3 regions of the Pseudomonas sp. B611 genome follow, and region 2 is predicted to be linked to each of the others. Evidence: riboswitches for the same ligand, from Rfam matches in the RefSeq annotation. Region 2 holds a riboswitch; each other region holds the start of a gene.
The links. A riboswitch is a leader RNA that binds a small molecule or an ion and turns the genes downstream of it on or off. The one in region 2 is predicted to bind cobalamin.

Region 1: it holds a riboswitch for cobalamin, as region 2 does, so the genes downstream of both, cobW (cobalamin biosynthesis protein CobW) here and cobO (cob(I)yrinic acid a,c-diamide adenosyltransferase) in region 2, are expected to answer to the same signal.
Region 3: it holds a riboswitch for cobalamin, as region 2 does, so the genes downstream of both, ACZRMO_RS17400 (ABC transporter substrate-binding protein) here and cobO (cob(I)yrinic acid a,c-diamide adenosyltransferase) in region 2, are expected to answer to the same signal.

The regions. Positions count from the first base shown of each region.
Region 1 is NZ_JBUZST010000014.1:82,868-89,053, forward strand. It holds cobalamin riboswitch at 884-1,083, shown strand; gene cobW (cobalamin biosynthesis protein CobW) at 1,177-2,238, shown strand; gene cobN (cobaltochelatase subunit CobN) at 2,242-6,003, shown strand; gene ACZRMO_RS23430 (ATP-binding protein) at 6,129-6,186, shown strand, end outside.
Region 2 is NZ_JBUZST010000005.1:130,233-136,418, reverse strand. It holds gene ACZRMO_RS13370 (C40 family peptidase) at 121-657, shown strand; gene ACZRMO_RS13365 (PQQ-dependent sugar dehydrogenase) at 808-2,121, opposite strand; cobalamin riboswitch at 2,221-2,456, shown strand; gene cobO (cob(I)yrinic acid a,c-diamide adenosyltransferase) at 2,536-3,147, shown strand; gene ACZRMO_RS13355 (cobyrinate a,c-diamide synthase) at 3,144-4,535, shown strand; gene bluB (5,6-dimethylbenzimidazole synthase) at 4,532-5,182, shown strand; gene cbiB (adenosylcobinamide-phosphate synthase CbiB) at 5,179-6,087, shown strand; gene cobD (threonine-phosphate decarboxylase CobD) at 6,080-6,186, shown strand, end outside.
Region 3 is NZ_JBUZST010000007.1:126,069-132,254, reverse strand. It holds gene ACZRMO_RS17420 (amino acid aminotransferase) at 1-706, shown strand, start outside; gene ACZRMO_RS17415 (hypothetical protein) at 806-1,015, shown strand; gene ptrR (putrescine utilization regulator PtrR) at 1,124-1,996, opposite strand; gene ACZRMO_RS17405 (aldehyde dehydrogenase family protein) at 2,242-3,624, shown strand; cobalamin riboswitch at 3,830-4,023, shown strand; gene ACZRMO_RS17400 (ABC transporter substrate-binding protein) at 4,141-5,151, shown strand; gene ACZRMO_RS17395 (FecCD family ABC transporter permease) at 5,148-6,152, shown strand; gene ACZRMO_RS17390 (ABC transporter ATP-binding protein) at 6,149-6,186, shown strand, end outside.

The sequences.
Region 1 (6,186 bases), on a different contig from region 2:
GGGTTTGGTGGTGATGGTGGTGGTGGGGTACATATCCGTTATTTAGGTAACGGCCACTTATGGTTTCGCTCTTACAGCGACTCACTTTGGAAAAGCCCCAAAGTAAGCAAAGGGCTCTTGCCCCAACACTCGGTGCCTCGCCTAGGCTCGGCATGCCCTCACTCCGGCTTGAATCCGTGGGCCGCCGCCACGCGCCATCCATGGCGCGGGGCGGCTAACCCGGCGTCCTGCCGGGTTACCCACGGATTCAAGCCTGCGTTCGGCCAGCGTGTTTGACGGGGCAAGTAAGATCAAAAACAAAAGCGCGGCGGCCTTAAAGCCGACCGGTATTTGTCTTGGCGTTCACCATTCAACTGTGGGAACCGGCAACTGTGGGAGCTGGCTTGCCTGCGATGCAGACAACTCGGTACATCAGGCAAACCCAGTTGATGCCATCGCAGGCAAGCCAGCTCCCACAGGGGAATGCGCACGCTTCACCTATCAGGTCGGCTGTCAGGCCGCCTCGCTTTGTTTTTGATTTTGATCTTAGGCGCCCCGTTAAACACGCTGGCCGGAATTCGGCATGGATTTGGGGGGTAAACCGGCAGGGATGCCGGTTTAGCCGCCCCGCGCCATGGATGGCGCGTGGCGGCGGCCCCCCAAATCCATGTCGGATTACGGGCATGCCGAGCCTAGGCGAGGCACCGAGTGTTGGGGCAAGAGCCCTTTGGTTACTTTGGGGCTTTTCCAAAGTGACCCGCCGTAAGGGCGGAACCCTAAGCCGCCGTTACCGCAGCAACGGATATGTACACAAACCAAACCAAACCAAACCAAACCAAACCAAACCAAACCAAACCAAACCAAACCAATCCCAGCCCATCATTGACCATCCCCCAAGCACTGCGTAGCCTTGCACCCTCGAGGTTCTTCAGCCCAGGCCGAAGCTAAGAAGGGAACGCGGTCCAAGCCGCGGCTGCCCCCGCAACTGTAAAGGGTTCATCTGACTGCCACGCCACTGCCAAACCGGCGGGAAGGCGCAATCAGCGCCGGTCGCAAGACCTGCAAGCCCCAAGCCAGGAGACCTGCCTCGCAACCGATTTTTCAATTCAACCGGGCGGGGTGATCCGGTGACGAAAACCGCTGCTGCGCGCCGTCGCAGGGCCTATCGTCCCGTATGCCCGCCCCAAAGGGCATCCGATGAAAACACTGGCCAAACTCCCCGTCACCATCGTTACCGGCTTTCTCGGCTCGGGCAAAACCACCTTGCTGCGCCATATGCTCGACAACGCCCAGGGCCGTCGCATCGCCGTGATCGTCAACGAATTCGGCGAGTTGGGCATTGACGGTGAAATCCTCAAGCAGTGCTCCATCGGTTGCACCGAGGAAGAAGCCAACGGCCGCGTGTATGAGCTGGCCAACGGCTGCCTGTGCTGCACCGTGCAGGAAGAGTTCTTCCCGGTGATGCGCGAATTGGTCGCCCGTCGCGGCGACCTCGACCACATCCTCATCGAAACCTCCGGCCTGGCCCTGCCCAAACCCTTGGTACAAGCCTTCCAGTGGCCGGAAATCCGCAGCGCTTGCACGGTTGACGCGGTGATCACCGTGGTCGACAGCCCAGCCGTGGCCGCCGGCACCTTCGCCGCGTTCCCGGACCAAGTCGATGCCCAGCGCAAACTCGACCCGAACCTGGACCACGAATCCCCACTGCACGAGCTGTTCGCCGACCAACTGGCCAGCGCCGACCTGGTGATCCTCAACAAATCCGACCTGATCAGTGCCGAAGACCTCGCCCGTGTGCGCCTGGAAGTCGCCGAAGAGCTGCCGCCAGCGGTCAAGATCATTGAAGCCAGCAGCGGTCGCCTGCCATTGGACGTGCTGATCGGCCTGGGCGCCGGCTCCGAGGAGCATATCGACGGCCGCCACAGCCATCACGATCATCATCACGAAGGTGAAGACGATCATGATCACGACGCCTTCGATTCGATCTCCATCGACTTGCCACAAGCCGACGAAGCCTTGCTGCTCGACGCGCTGACCCAATTGGTGGTGCAACACGGCATCCTGCGTGTCAAAGGTTTCGCCGCCATCCCCAACAAGCCGATGCGCCTGCTGATCCAGGGCGTGGGCACGCGGTTCGACAAGCATTTCGACCGCGCCTGGGGCGCTGACGAAGCACGTATCACCCGCTTGGTGCTGATCGGTCAGGACCTCGACGCGGCGGGCCTCGAAGCGCAATTGCGCGCCGCCCTCAGCGTTTAACCCATGCACCTGCTCAGGACCCAGCCCGGTGGTTTCGTCTCGGACGACAATATTGCCGACCTTGGCCAAACTCCCGCTGAACTGGTGATCCTGTGCAGCGGTGATTCCAGCCTGGCGCTGCTGGCCGAAGCGGCCCAGCAGTTGCCTGACGACTACCCGAGCCTGCGCCTGGCCAACCCGATGCAGGTGCAGAACCACGCTTCGGTCGACCTGTACGTCGATGAAGTGCTGCGCCATGCCAAGGTCATCCTGATCTCGCTGCATGGCGGCATCGGTTATTGGCGTTATGGCATCGAGCGTCTGGTGGAGCTGGCCGAGCGCGGCGTGCAACTGATCCTGGTGCCGGGGGATGATCGCCCGGACCCGGAACTCAGCGGCTTGAGCACCGTCGGCGCGCAGGAGCGTGACCGCCTGTGGCACTTTCTGCGCCAGGGTGGCTTGGGCAATGCGCTGGATTTCTATCGCTGCCTGGCCAGTACCCACCTGGGCCGCGACTACGCCTGGGCCGAGCCGCAAACCTTGCCGCGCACGGCGATCTATCACCCGCATAAAGCCAACACCTGCCTGCACGACTGGCAGGCGGACTGGCACGCCGAATGGCCGGTGGCGGCGGTGCTGTTTTACCGCTCCCATTTGCAGGCGGCCAATACCGGGTTTATCGATGTGTTCTGCCAGCGCTTGCAGGCGGCGGGCCTTAATCCGCTGCCGATGGCGGTGGCCAGTTTGAAAGAGCCTGGCTGCCTGGCGGTGGTCGAGGACCTGCTGGATGAGGTGGGTGCGGCGGTGATCCTGAACACCACCGGCTTTGCCCAATCCAGCCCTGAAGCACCGCACTTGCGGCCGTTTCGCCGCAATATCCCGGTGATCCAGGCGATTTGCGCCCAAGATAACGAACCGGGCTGGCAGGCCAGCGAGCAAGGCCTCGGCCCGCGGGATTTGGCGATGCATATTGCCTTGCCTGAGCTGGACGGGCGCATTATCAGCCGGCCGATCAGCTTCAAGGACCTGGCCTGGCGCAGCGAGCGCAGCCAGTCGGATGTGGTGTGTTACCGCGCCGCGCCCGAGCGCATGGATTTTGTCGCCGAGCTGGCGCGGCGCTGGGTCGAATTGGCGCGGGTGCCCAATCGCGAAAAACGCATCGCGCTGATCCTCGCCAACTACCCGACCCGCGATGGCCGTATCGGCAACGGAGTGGGCCTGGATACGCCGGCAGCGGCGTTGAATATCCTGCGCGCGTTGCAGGCCGAAGGGTATCCGCTGCCTGCCGACTTGCCGCAGAGCGGAACGGCGCTGATCCATGACTTGCTCGGCGGCGTGACCAACGACCTCGACAGCCTCGACCTGCGCCCGTGCCACCAAAGCCTCGGTCTTGACGACTACGAGGCGATGTTCAAGCGCTTGCCCGAAGCCAACCGCCAAGCGGTGATCGAGCGCTGGGGCACGCCCCATAACGACCCGATGTGCCGCGACGGCCGCATGATGATCGCGGGCCTGCGCCTGGGCCTGACCTTCGTCGGCATCCAGCCGGCGCGGGGTTACCAGGTGGACGCCAGCGCGGTGTATCACGACCCGGACCTGGTGCCGCCCCACGGCTACCTGGCGTTCTATTTCTGGTTGCGCCACACCTACGGCGCCCACGGCGTGATCCACGTTGGCAAGCACGGCAACCTGGAGTGGCTGCCGGGCAAGGGCGTCGGCCTGTCGCAGCACTGCTGGCCCGATGCGCTGCTGGGGCCGTTGCCGAATATCTACCCGTTCATCGTCAACGATCCGGGTGAGGGCGCCCAGGCCAAGCGGCGAACCCAGGCGGTGATCATCGACCACTTGATGCCGCCGCTGACCCGCGCCGAAACCTACGGGCCATTGCGTGACCTGGAGCTGTTGGCCGACGAATATTACGAAGCGCAATTGCTTGACCCTCGGCGTGCGCTTGAACTGCAAAAAGACATCCTCAAGCTGGTGCGTGAAACCCGTATCGACCAGGAGCTTGAGCTGGACAACGATGCCGACGCTGCCGTCTGGCTGCCGCGTCTCGACACCTATCTGTGTGACTTGAAGGAATCGCAGATCCGCGACGGCCTGCACATCTTTGGCGAGTCGCCCGAGGGCCGTTTGCGCATCGACACCTTGCTCGCGTTGTTGCGTATCCCCCGTGGCGATGGGCGTGGCGCGCAATCGAGCTTGTTGCGGGTATTGGCCAAGGCGTTCGAGCTGGGTTTCGATCCGTTGGATTGCGCCCTCGCTGAACCCTGGACCGGCCGCCGCCCGCAGGTGTTGCAAAACATCGATTCACAGTTGTGGCGCACCGCCGGAGACACCCGTGAGCGTCTGGAATTGTATGCGGCGCGGTTGATCGAACAGGCACTGGAAGGCCCGCTTGAGCAGCTTGAAGAGCCCGGTTGGGAGGATGTGAAGGCGGTTATCGAGAGCCTGCGCATCGTCGTCGCGCCGCGCCTGGATGCCTGCGGCCCGGCCGAAATGTGCGGTTTGCTGGATGCCCTGAGTGGCCGTTTCGTGCCGGCGGGGCCAAGCGGCGCGCCCAGTCGCGGGCGTTTGGATGTGCTGCCCACCGGGCGTAACTTTTTTACCGTGGACGTGCGCAACCTGCCGACCACCACGGCCTGGCGCATCGGTTTTCAATCCGCCAACCTGATCCTTGAGCGGCACTTGCAGGACCACGGCGACCATCTGCGCCAACTTGGCTTGTCGGTATGGGGCACTGCCACCATGCGCACCGGTGGCGACGATATTGCCCAGGCCATGGCCCTGATGGGCGTGCGCCCGGTTTGGGCGACCGGCAGCCAGCGGGTGGATGACTTTGAAATCCTGCCGATCAGCCTGTTGGATCGCCCACGGGTCGACGTGACGCTGCGGGTGTCCGGGTTCTTCCGTGATGCCTTTGCCAACCTGATCCGCCTGTTTGACGCGGCGGTGCAGGCGGTGGCCGCATTGGATGAGCCAGACGACATGAACCCGCTGGCCGCCAAGGTGCGCAGCGAGCGGGCAGCGTTGATCCAGTCCGGCCTGGACGAAGAGGCCGCCGCGAAACAGGCCGGCTGGCGCATCTTTGGCGCCAAACCCGGGGCCTATGGCGCGGGCGTGCAGGGTGCGATCGATGGTCGCCTGTGGCAAAGCCGCGAGGACCTGGCCGAGGTGTATCTGAACTGGGGCGGTTATGCCTATGGCGGCGCCGACGAAGGCACCGCCGCCCGCGAACAATTCGCCCAGCGCTTGAGCCAGGTGCAGGCCGTATTGCAGAACCAGGACAACCGCGAGCACGACCTGCTCGATTCGAATGACTACTACCAATTTCAGGGCGGCATGCTCGCCGCCGTGGAAACCCTGAGCGGCGACAAGGCTGCCAGTTACCATGGCGACCATAGCCAGCCCGACTTGCCGAAAATCCGCACCTTGAAGGAAGAGCTGAACCGGGTGATCCGCTCCCGCGCCGCCAACCCCAAGTGGATCGAAGGTGTGAAGCGCCACGGCTATAAAGGTGCGTTTGAGATGGCCGCAACTGTGGACAATCTGTTCGCCTTCGACGCCACCACCGCGCTGATCGACGATCATCAATACGCCTTGCTCGCCGATGCTTATTTGCTCGACCCCGACACCCGCGCCTTTGTGCAACAGCACAACCCCGATGCCCTGCGCGACATGACCGAGCGCATGCTTGAAGCCCAGCAGCGCGGCATGTGGCAGGAGCCTGGGGCTTATCGCGAAGCGTTGGAAAACCTGTTGCTGGATATAGAAGAAGACAGCTGATGGATCGTTCCCACGCTCTGCGTGGGAATGCAGTTCGTGACGCTCTGCGTCACAAGAGCGGACGCTGAGCGTCCATTGATACGTTCCCACGCGGGAGCGTGGGAACGATCGTAAAGAGAGTGTGCATGACTGATATTCCCCATTTCCCGCTGTCCGCCGTGGTCGGCGCCGATGAATTGAAAC
Region 2 (6,186 bases):
ACGTGTAAGCGCTAGAATCCCTGGATATTGTTGTAATCCGTACGCGCGAGCTTTGCTTGCGCGTTCTGGTTTTCAGCGTTCGGCAGCGAAAGCCGCATCCAGACCAGGATTGTTCTGCACATGTCGACCTCGGCCCGCCTGATCCTCATTGTCTGCGCCGCGCTGCTCAGCGCCTGCGCCAGCCGTCCACCGCCTGCACCCGTCGCGGTGAAGCCCAAGCCGGTGTTCAACTACGCCACCCAGAATTTCTCGCCGGCTGCCGAAGACGTGCTCTTTCGCGCGCTGGGCCTGGTCGGTACGCCTTATCGCTGGGGCGGCAACACGCCGGACTCGGGTTTTGATTGCAGCGGCCTGATCGGCTTTGTGTTTCGTGACGCCGCTGGCATCTCCTTGCCGCGTACCACCCGCGAGCTGATCGTGATGCGTGCGCAGGATGTCAGTGAGCAGAACCTGCAAACGGGTGACCTGTTGTTCTTCGCCACGGGCGGTGGCTCCCAGGTCAGCCATGCCGGCATCTATGTGGGCGAGGGCCGCTTCGTGCACGCGCCGCAAACCGGCGGTACGGTGAAGCTGGATACCCTGTCCAAGGCGTATTGGCAGAATGCTTACCTGAGTGCCAAGCGCGTGTTGCCAGGGAATCTGGCGCGTAATCCCTGAGTTGAATGCAGAGCTAAATGTGGGAGCGGGCTTGTGTGGGAGCGGGCTTGCTCGCGAAGGCGGTGTGTCAGTCACAGATGTGTCGTCTGATCCGGCGCATTCGTGAGCAAGCCCGCTCCCACATTGGTTTTGTGGTGGTCTGACGCCTACTTACTTAATCGCCGACACCCGCCACACCTTATTCCCCACATCATCCGCCACCAGCACCCCTCCTTGCTGATCCACCACCACGCCCACCGGCCGGCCCATGGCTTTCTCGTCTTTGTCGAGGAACCCGGTCAGCACATCCACCGGCTGCCCCTTGGGCTGGCCAGCCTCGAACGGCACGAATATCACCTTGTAACCACTGTGGGGCTTGCGGTTCCATGAGCCATGCTGGCCGATGAACGCGCCATGCGTGAACGGCGCCGGCAAGTTGCTGCCCTCGGCAAACGTCAGGCCCAGCGAGGCGGTATGTGGGCCCACGGCGTAGTCCGGCGCAATCGCCTTGGCCACCAGGTCGAGGTTTTGCGGGTTGACCCGCACGTCCACATGCTGCCCGTAGTAGCTGAACGGCCAGCCATAGAAGGCGCCATCCTGCACCGAGGTGATGTAGTCCGGCACCAGGTCGCTGCCGATCTCATCGCGTTCGTTCACCGCTGTCCACAGCTTGCCGCTTTGCGGTTCCCACGCCATGCCGTTGGGGTTGCGCAAGCCTGAGGCGAAGATGCGGTGCTGGCCGCTGGCGCGGTCCACTTCCCAGATCGCCGCCCGACCTTCTTCTGCCTGCAGGCCGTTTTCACCCACGTTGCTATTAGAGCCAACGCTTACGTAAAGCTTGCTGCCGTCCTTGCTCGCCACCACGTTTTTCGTCCAATGGTGGTTGATACTGCCGCCGGGGAGGTCGACGACCTTGGTGCCGGCTGCTTTGATCGTGGTCTCACCCGGTTGGTAGGGGAAGCGCAGCAGCTTGTCCGAGTCCGCCACATACAGGTCATTGCCCACCAGGGCCATGCCGAACGGCGAATTGAGGTTTGCCAGGAAGACCGTGCGGGTCTCGGCGATGCCATCGTGGTCCGCATCGCGCAGCAACGTGATGCGGTTCGGGCTCGGCACACCAGCGCCGGCTCGGCCCATGACCTTTTCCATCACCCAGCCACGAATGCCCTTTGAGTCATCGGGTTTGGGCGGCGCATTGGTTTCTGCCACCAGCACGTCGCCATTGGGCAGTACGTATAGCCAGCGCGGGTGGTCCAGGCCCTCGGCAAACGCCGCCACTTGGGTGCCCGCAGCGGCAGTTGGTTTCGCGCCCTCAGGCCAGCCGATGGCGGGTGCGATGTTTACCGTGGGGATCAGGGTCTTGTTTGGCTCCGGGAGCTTGGGGGAAGGCCCGGTACCGTCAGATACTTGCAAGGTCGAACTTTCACCGCAGGCGACGAGGGCGCCTGCGCACATGATCAGTAGGGCAAGTCGGGTCTTGTGCATGGTTTTCTCCTGGATACCTGTAAGGGTAGAGGCGCGCGGCGGTCCGATGGTTCAAGTGCGCAGCCGGCTTTAATTGACGCTCCACCCCCAACCCTCTACCCTTCGCGACTTGTTCCAGGTGCTCTGTGACCCACGGGTCCACCGAGTGAAACAGGGAAGCCGGTGAGCGAGCGCACTTGTACACAGTGCTGCCGCAATTCCGGCGCTGCCCCCGCAACGGTAAATGAGTCAAGACCCTGCTTTTGCCACTGTATCGCCCCGCGATATGGGAAGGCGCAGCGTCGGCAAGCGCGCCACTCATGAGCCCGGAGACCGGCCTGAAACATCCAACAGCATCACGGTGGGCGATGCTTGGCTGTCTGTTTTTTCTTTTTCCTGCCCGCCGTTTTTGTCCAGCCCCAACGGAGAGCTGCCATGACCGATTCCCCCGACCGCGACGAACGCCACCTGGCGCGCATGCTGCGCAAAAAAGCCGTGATCGACGAGCGCATCGCCAATTCCCCCAACGAGTGCGGCCTGCTGCTGGTGCTGACCGGCAACGGCAAAGGCAAAAGCAGTTCCGCGTTCGGCATGCTCGCCCGCGCCATGGGCCACGGTATGCAGTGCGGCGTGGTGCAGTTCATCAAGGGGCGTAACAGCACGGGCGAAGAACTGTTCTTCCGCCGTTTCCCCGAGCAAGTGCGCTTCCATGTCATGGGCGAAGGCTTCACCTGGGAAACCCAGGACCGCCAGCGCGACATCGCCGCCGCCGAAGCCGCGTGGGAAGTTTCCCGCGAACTGCTGCAAGACCCGTCCATTGGCCTGGTCGTCCTCGATGAACTGAACATCGCCCTCAAACACGGCTACCTCGACCTCGACCAAGTGCTCAGCGACCTGCAAGCACGCCCGCCGATGCAGCACGTGGTGGTCACCGGCCGTGGCGCCAAGCCTGAATTGATCGAAATGGGCGACACCGTCACCGAAATGGGCATGCTCAAGCACGCGTTCCAGGCCGGTATCAAGGCACAGAAGGGCGTCGAACTTTGAATCAGCCCCGTCATTGCCCGGCCGTATTGATCGCCGCACCGGCGTCTGGCCAGGGCAAAACCACCGTCACCGCAGCGCTGGCCCGTTTGCACCGCAACCTGGGGCGTAAAGTGCGCGTGTTCAAATGCGGGCCGGACTTTCTCGACCCGATGATTCACGAGCGTGCCAGCGGTGCGCCGGTGTATCAGTTGGACATGTGGATGGTGGGCGAGCAGGAAAGTCGCCGCCTGTTGTGGGAAGCCGCCGGCGAGGCCGACCTGATCCTCATCGAAGGCGTCATGGGCCTGTTCGACGGCACCCCCTCCAGCGCTGACCTGGCCCGCCACTTCGGCGTGCCGGTACTTGGCGTGATCGACGGCACCGCCATGGCCCAGACGTTTGGCGCGTTGGCCTTGGGCTTGGCGCGTTATCAGCCGGACCTGCCGTTCGCCGGCGTGCTGGCCAACCGCGTCGGCACCCTGCGCCATGCGCAACTGCTCGAAGGCAGCCTCACCGAAGGCCTGCGCTGGTACGGCGCCTTGTCCCGCGAGACCGGCATCGAATTGCCAAGCCGTCACCTGGGCCTGGTGCAGGCCAGCGAACTGAATGACCTCGACGTGCGCCTCGACGCCGCCGCCCAAGCCTTGGGCAGCAGTTGCGAAGTCGCCTTGCCGCCGCCAGTGACCTTCGCCGCGCCTGAAGTGATCGCTGCCGAGCCGCTGCTCGACGGTGTGCGCATCGCCGTGGCCCGCGACGAAGCCTTCGCCTTTACCTACGGCGCCAGCCTCGACCTGTTGCGGGCGATGGGTGCCGAGTTGCATTTCTTTTCACCGATCCATGATCGGGAATTGCCTGACGCCGACAGTCTGTATCTGCCGGGCGGCTACCCGGAATTGCATCACCAGGCGTTGTCGGAAAACACCGCGATGCTGGACGCGATCCGCGCCCATCACGCCGCCGGCAAACCGTTGCTCGCCGAGTGCGGCGGCATGTTGTACCTGCTGGACTCGCTCACCGATGTCGCCGGCCAACGTGCCGAGTTGCTCGGCCTGCTGCCGGGCGACGCCGTGATGCAGAAGAAGTTGGCTGCCCTGGCCCTGCAAAATGTCGAATTGCCGGAAGGCGTACTGCGTGGGCATACCTATCACCACTCCCTGACCAGCACCGAATGCACGCCGATTGCCCGTGGCGTAAGCCCCAATGGCGGGCGCGGCGCCGAGGCGGTTTACCGACAAGGGCGGATGACCGCTTCCTACGTACACTTTTACTTTCCGTCGAATCCGGCGGCGGTGGCTGCACTGTTTGTGCCGGACCGGGAGGCCGCCATCGCAGGCAAGCCAGCTCCCACAGTTGACCGAGTTGAAACGCAGTCCAATGTGGGAGCGGGCTTGCCCGCGATAGGGCCATGACCGACAACGCCTTCCCCCAAGCCGACCGCGACGCCGTCTACCGCGCCATCGCCGAACGCCGCGACATGCGCCACTTCACCGGCGGCACCGTGGCCCCCGAACTGCTCCACCGCCTGCTCCAGGCCGCCCACCAGGCGCCCAGTGTCGGCCTGATGCAACCCTGGCGCTTCATCCGCATCAGCGACCGCCAACTGCGTGGGCAGATTCAGCAGTTGGTGGAAGAAGAACGCATACGCACCGCCGAAGCGCTGGGCGAACGCTCCGACGACTTCATGAAGCTCAAGGTCGAAGGCATCCACGATTGCGCCGAGGTACTGGTGGCGGCACTGATGGACGATCGCGAACGCCACATCTTCGGTCGCCGCACCTTGCCGGAGATGGACATGGCGTCGTTGTCCTGTGCGATCCAGAACCTGTGGCTGGCCGCCCGCGTCGAAGGCCTGGGCCTGGGCTGGGTCTCGCTGTTCGAGCCCCAGGCTCTGGCCGACCTGCTGGGCTTGCCCTCCGGCGCGAAACCCCTGGCCGTGCTGTGCCTGGGGCCGGTGGCCGAGTTTTATCCGGCACCGATGCTGCAACTCGAAGGCTGGACCGAACCACGGCCGCTGAGTGACATGTTGTATGAAAATGTGTGGGGAGTGAGTCAATGAGTGTGGCCTTGCTGTGTGTCGCCGCCGTCGCGCTGGATGCGCTGCTGGGCGAGCCCAAGCGCTGGCATCCGCTGGTGGCATTCGGTAATTTCGCCGGGCGCATCGAGCAACGTTTCAACACGGGTGGCCGTGGCTGGCGCAGCCATGGCGTGACCGCGTGGTTTATCGCCGTGGTGCCGCTGACCTTGCTGGCCACCGCGTTGTCGTGGGCGCCGTATATCGGCTGGGTGCTGGAGATCCTGGCGCTGTACTGCGCTCTCGGCATGCGCAGCCTTGGCGAACACGTGATTCCGGTGGCACAGGCCCTGCGCAGCGACGATCTGGACGAAGCGCGCCAGCGCGTGAGTTACCTGGTGAGCCGGCAGACCAGTGAGCTGGACCGCACCGAAGTCGCCCGTGCCGCCACCGAATCGGTGCTGGAGAACGGCAGCGATGCGGTGTTCGCCGCGCTGTTCTGGTTTGTGGTGGCCGGCGTGCCGGGCGTGGTGCTCTATCGCCTGAGCAACACCCTGGATGCCATGTGGGGCTATCGCAACGAACGCTTCGAGCGTTTCGGCTGGGCGGCGGCCAAGATCGACGACGTGCTCAACTATATTCCGGCGCGCCTGGTGGCACTGACCTACGCGCTGCTGGGCAAAACCCGCCTGGCGCTGAAATGCTGGCGCACGCAGGGGCCGACCTGGGACAGCCCCAATGCTGGTCCGGTGATGGCGGCGGGGGCGGGTGCCCTGGGTGTCGAACTGGGCGGCGCCGCGATTTATCACGGCGAAGTCCATCAGCGTCCGCAATTGGGCGAAGGCCCGGCAGCGGATGCGGATTCCATCGACCGCGGCTGGCAGCTGGTGCAGCGCGGCGTATGGTTATGGCTGCTGATTCTCTGCGCGGGGGCGCAATTCTATGCTTGAGCACGGTGGCCGGCTGCGCAAGGCGGCGATTCAGTACGGGATTGCCGAGGCCGACTGGCTCGACTTGTCCAGCGGCCTTGCGCCTTGGCCCTGGCCGAT
Region 3 (6,186 bases), on a different contig from region 2:
GCTCGAAGACCTCAACGCCCTGCCGCCACAGTCCATCGTGGTGCTGCACGCCTGCTGCCACAACCCGACCGGCGTCGACCTGAGCCCGGCCGACTGGCAGAACGTGCTGGACGTGGTCAAGGCCAAGAACCTCGTGCCGTTCCTCGACATGGCCTACCAGGGCTTTGGCGACGGCATCCACGAAGACGCCGCCGCTGTGCGCCTGTTCGCTGAGTCGGGCCTGACCTTCTTTGTGTCCAGCTCGTTCTCCAAGTCGTTCTCGCTGTACGGCGAACGCGTCGGCGCGCTGTCCATCGTCGGCGAGTCCAAGGAAGAAAGCGCGCGCATCCTGTCCCAGGTCAAACGCGTGATCCGCACCAACTACTCCAACCCACCGACCCACGGTGCAGCGATTGTGGCTGCGGTGCTCAACAGCCCTGAGCTACGCGCCCAGTGGGAAGCCGAGCTGGCTGAAATGCGCCTGCGTATCCGTGGCATGCGCGAGCAGATGGTGAGTGAGCTGGCCAAGGCCGCTCCGGGCCACGACTTCAGCTTCGTCGGTCGCCAGCGTGGGATGTTCTCCTACTCCGGCCTGAGCGTTGAACAGGTCACCCGCCTGCGCAACGAGTTCGGCATCTACGCCCTCGACACTGGCCGCATCTGTGTGGCGGCGTTGAACCAGTCGAACATCGACGCGGTCACAAAGGCAATCGTTCAGGTGCTGTAAGCCGGTCACCGTTGCACAGAAGGGGAAGCCAATGGCTTCCCCTTTTTTGTCGCCAGCCCCTAGACTGAACCTTGCCCGCCCCTTTGCTGTGAGAACCCTATGAGAAACGACGACCTGGACCTGCGTGCCGACCGTGACGAACTGGATGACTACACGCCGCGTGCGCCGCAAGCCAAGCGGCAGAAGAGCCTGGTGTTACAGGTGGCCCTGGGTGTGTTCCTCGGTGGCCTGGCGTTGTGGCTGGTGCAATTGGGTGCGACAGCACTGATGACCAAGCTGGCGATGGGCACCCTCCAATTCGGTGGCTGATGAAGTTCAAAAATGTGGGAGCGGGCTTGCTCGCGAATGCAGTGTGTCAGGCGATACATGTGTAACTGAACCACCGCATTCGCGAGCAAGCCCGCTCCCACATTGGATCTACGTCGCTACTAGGTTGCGTTCCTCTAGCAGCTTTACAAAGCTGTTGAGACTCTGCGAGACCGTGCCCCGCCGCCAGATCAGCCAGGTGTGCAACACCCGAAAGCTGTCCATCAGCGGCCACACGCTCACCGCCGCAAACCCCGGCATGCTTTCCAGCATGCTGCGCGGCATCAGGGCCAAGCCCGCGCCGGCGCTGACGCAGGCGAGCATGCCGTGGTACGACTCGATCTCGAAGATCTTGCCCGGCACCGCGCCATCCTGGGAGAACCAGCGTTCAAAATGGTGCCGGTAGGAGCAGTTCGAGCGAAAGGTGTAGATGTTCTCGCCATTCACATCCTGGCCCCGAGTGATCGGCGCGTGATGCAACGGCGCGATCACCACCATCTCTTCTTCAAACACCGCCACACCTTCCAGCGTTGCATGCAACACCGGCCCATCGACAAACGCCGCCGCCAGGCGCCCCGACAGCACGCCTTCGATCATCGTGCCGGACGGCCCGGTGCTCAGGTCCAGTTCGACCTTGGTGTGTTTCTGGTTGTAGGCCGCGAGCAAGGCCGGGATGCGCACCGCCGCCGTGCTTTCCAGTGACCCGAGGGCAAACGCGCCCTGGGGCTCCTCCCCCGCCACCGTCGCGCGGGCTTCCTGCACCAGGTCGAGGATGCGCCGCGCATAGCCGAGGAAGTTCCAGCCCGCCGGCGACAGGCGCAGGCGGCTCTTCTCGCGGATAAACAACTCCACGCCCAGGTCCTGCTCCAGTTGCTTGATGCGGGTAGTCAGGTTCGACGGCACCCGATGAATCAACTGCGCGGCGGCGCTGATGCTGCCTTGCTCGGCAACGGCCTTGAAGATTTCCAGCTGCACCAGGTCCAAGTCATTCTCCATGATCGTTCCCACGCTGATCGTTCCCACGCTCTGCGTGGGAATGCAGCCCGGGGCGCTCTGCGTCCCACAGCGTGACGCGGAGCGTCACAGGAGGCGTTTCCACGCGGAGCGTGGGAACGATCGCATAGTCATCATTCTCCATTTGAGAGCGTATTGCTTAATATTATTCAGTTTCCAGAAAAGAGCTAGCCCCGTAGGCTGAACCCCACTTACTCATTCAGCAGGACGGTGCCATGAACGCGACCACTCACGCCCTCTCGATCAACCCGGCCAACGGCGAAACAGTCGGCAGCTACCCGTACGAATCCAAAGCGCAACTGGACGCCGCCCTCGACCGTGCCACCGCTGCCTTCCGCACTTGGCGCCGCCAGCCGGTCAGCCAGCGCGCCGAGCTGTTGCTGGCCCTGGCCGCCGCCCTGCGTGAGCAAGCCGAAGACATGGCACAGATGATCACCCTGGAAATGGGCAAACCCATCGCCCAGGCCCGTGCCGAAATCGAAAAATGCGCCCTGCTCAGCGAATGGTATGCGGCCCAAGGCCCGGTCATGCTTGCACCGGAACCGACCCTGGTGGACAACGGCAGCGCCCACATCGAATACCGCCCGCTGGGCCCGATCCTCGCCGTGATGCCGTGGAACTTCCCGGTCTGGCAAGTGCTGCGCGGCGCCGTGCCGACGATGCTCGCCGGCAACACCTACGTGCTCAAACACGCACCGAACGTGATGGGCAGCGCCTACCTGATCCAGCAAGCGTTCAAAAAGGCCGGCTTCGCTGACGGCCTGTTCGAAGTGCTCAACGTGACCCCGGACGGCGTGTCCAAAGCCATCGCCGACCCACGCATCGCCGCCGTCACCCTCACCGGCAGCGTACGCGCCGGTATCGCCATCGGCTCCCAGGCCGGGGCCGCGCTGAAAAAATGCGTGCTGGAACTGGGCGGCTCCGACCCGTTCATCGTGCTCAACGACGCCGATCTCGACGCCGCAGTGCAAGCCGCGTTGATCGGCCGTTTCCAGAACAGCGGCCAAGTCTGTGCCGCCGCCAAGCGCCTGATCATCGAAGCCGGCGTGGTAGAGGCGTTCACCGCCAAGTTCCTCGAGGCCAGCCGTGCCTTGGTGATGGGCGACCCGACTTCGACCGCTACCTACATCGGCCCGATGGCCCGCTTCGACCTGCGCGACGAGCTGCACGGCCAGGTCCACGCCACCCTGGAAGAAGGCGCAACCCTGCTGCTGGGCGGCCATAAAGTCGCAGGTGCAGGCAACTACTATGAGCCGACCGTACTGGCCAACGTCACCGACCAGATGACCTCGTTCAAACAGGAACTGTTCGGCCCCGTCGCCTCGATCATCACCGCCCGCGACGCCGACCACGCGGTGGAGTTGGCGAATGACAGCGAGTTCGGCCTCACGGCCAGCATCTTCACCACCGATGCGGCGAAAGCCCGCGATATCGCCAACAGGCTGGAAACTGGCGGGATCTTCGTCAACTCGTTCAGCGTCTCCGACCCTCGGGTGGCGTTTGGCGGGATCAAGAAAAGTGGCTTTGGCCGTGAGCTGTCGCACTTCGGCGTGCGCGAGTTCTGCAATGCGCAGACCGTGTGGCTGGATCGCAAATAACCCACTGACAGGACGAACGCTGCACCTGTGGCGAGGGAGCTTGCTCCCGTTGGACTGCGCAGCAGTCCCAGCCCTTAAAAGCTGGGGCCGCTTCGCGGCCCAACGGGAGCAAGCTCCCTCGCCACAGGTTGCTTTTTACGCTTGCCAATTCCTGGCTGACTAGCCCCCTTCCACAGTTGATTTCCGGTGTTTTCATGGGCCCGATCGACTACCATGGCGCGCCGGTTCCCGAAGGGGACTAATAGGGAATCCCAAGCGCGCCCCGTCGCGCCAATCGGAACTGCCCCCGCAACTGTAGGTGCCGAGCCTGCTCCCCACTGCCACTGGACACTGTCCGGGAAGGCCGGAGCGTGGCGACGACGCACCAGTCAGGAGACCTGCCGGCCCAGTGTTATCACCAACCGGCGGGGTGTCCGGGAAGGACATCCTTGCGCGGCCCCGGCGGCCGTATTCGTGGGTGTATTTCCACTACCGTACCTCCCCAGTCCACTGTACGGTCCAAACGGAGATTGCCCCATGCTGCCACGCGTTACCGCCCTGCTCACCGGCCTGGGTTTCTGTGCCCTGGCCCACGCCGCGCCGACCCACTACCCGCTGACGCTGGAAAACTGCGGCAGCACCCTCACCTTCCAACAAGCCCCCGCGCGCAGCGTGACCATCGGCCAGGTCGCCACCGAGATGCTCTACGCCTTGGGCGTGGGCGATAAAGTGGTCGGCACGTCGCTGTGGTTCAACAACGTACTGCCGCAGTTCAAGACACTGAACGACGGCATCGAGCGCCTGGCCAATAACGAGCCGAGCTTCGAAGCAGTGATCGCCAAGCGCCCGCAACTGGTGGCCGCCGAACTGGAATGGGTGGTCGGTGCGCAAGGCGTGGTGGGCACCCGCGAGCAGTTTCACGAGCTGAAAATCCCCACCTACCTGCTGCCCTCCGACTGCGAAGGCAAAGACAACCTGGTGGGCGCCGACGGCACGCGGCTGGAGCCGTTCCGCATCGACACCATCTATAAAAGCATCAGCCAGTTGGCGGCGATTTTCGATGTACAGGATCGCGGCCAACAGCTGAACGACGAGCTCAAGGCACGCCTGGCCAAGTCCGTCGCCACCGTGCAGAGCAAAGGCCTCAAGCAGGCCAGCGCGCTGGTGTGGTTCTCCAGCGCCGAGATGGCCAGCGACCCGTACGTGGCCGGCCACAAGGGCATCCCCGAATTCATGCTGCAAACCCTTGGCTTGCATAACGTGGTGCAGTCCGATGAGGAATGGCCCGCCGTTGGCTGGGAAACCATCGCCAAGGCCAACCCGACCTTCCTCGTTATCGCCCGCATGGACCGCCGCCGCTACCCCGCCGACGACCACGAAAAGAAACTCGCCTTCCTGCGCAGCGACCCGGTCACGCGCAATATGGACGCCGTAAAAAACAACCGCATCATCGTCCTCGACGCCCTGGCGTTGCAGGCCAGCATCCGCATGTTCGATGGCCTTGAACAACTGGCCACGGCCATCGACGGCTACGACCTGCCGCAATGATTCGTGCCCTCCTCGCCCTGGCCCTGCTCCTGGCCGCCGTGCTCGCCGGCGTGGCCATCGGTGAAACCGCCATCTCGCCGCAGGTCGTGCTTCAGGTGCTGGCCAATAAACTGTGGGGCGCCGGCTACGTGCTGGACCCCATCGACGAAGGCGTGGTGTGGAACTACCGCCTGACCCGCGCCCTGGTCGCCGCCGCATGCGGTGCGGGGTTGGCGACCTGCGGGGTGATCTTGCAGTCGCTGCTGCGCAACCCATTGGCCGACCCGTACCTGCTGGGCATCAGCGCCGGTGCCTCGACCGGTGCGGTATTGGTGGCGTTGATCGGCGTGGGCGGTGGCTTGATTTCGTTGTCGGCAGGCGCATTTGTCGGCGCCATGGCCGCGTTCGCCCTGGTGATTTTGCTCGCGCGGGCCAGCGGTTCGTCCAGCGGCACCGGGCAGATCATCCTCGCCGGCATTGCCGGTTCACAGCTGTTCAATGCGCTGACCGCCTTCCTCATCACCAAATCCGCCAGCTCTGAACAGGCGCGCGGCATCATGTTCTGGTTACTGGGCAACCTCAGCGGCGTGCGCTGGCCCTCGGTGTGGCTGGCCGTGCCGGTGGCGCTCGTGGGCTTGGCGGTGTGCCTGTGGCACCGTCGGGCGCTGGATGCGTTCACCTTTGGCAGCGACTCGGCGGCATCCCTCGGCATCCCGGTGCGGCGCGTGCAGTTTGTGCTGGTGGGCTGCGCGGCGCTGGTGACGGCGGTGATGGTGTCGATTGTCGGCTCTATCGGTTTTGTCGGGCTGGTGATTCCCCACGCCGTGCGCCTGTTGCTGGGCACCGGGCATTCGCGCTTGCTGCCGGCCAGTGCGCTGGGCGGTGCGCTGTTTTTGATTGCGGCGGATGTGCTGTCGCGCAGCTTGATCAAGGGCCAGGTGATTCCGGTCGGTGTGGTCACCGCATTGGTCGGCGCGCCGGTGTTTGCGCTGATTCTGATCGGGCGGAGGAACGCACGATGAGCGTGCTCAGTTGCCGCGGCCTGGGCTTCAAGGT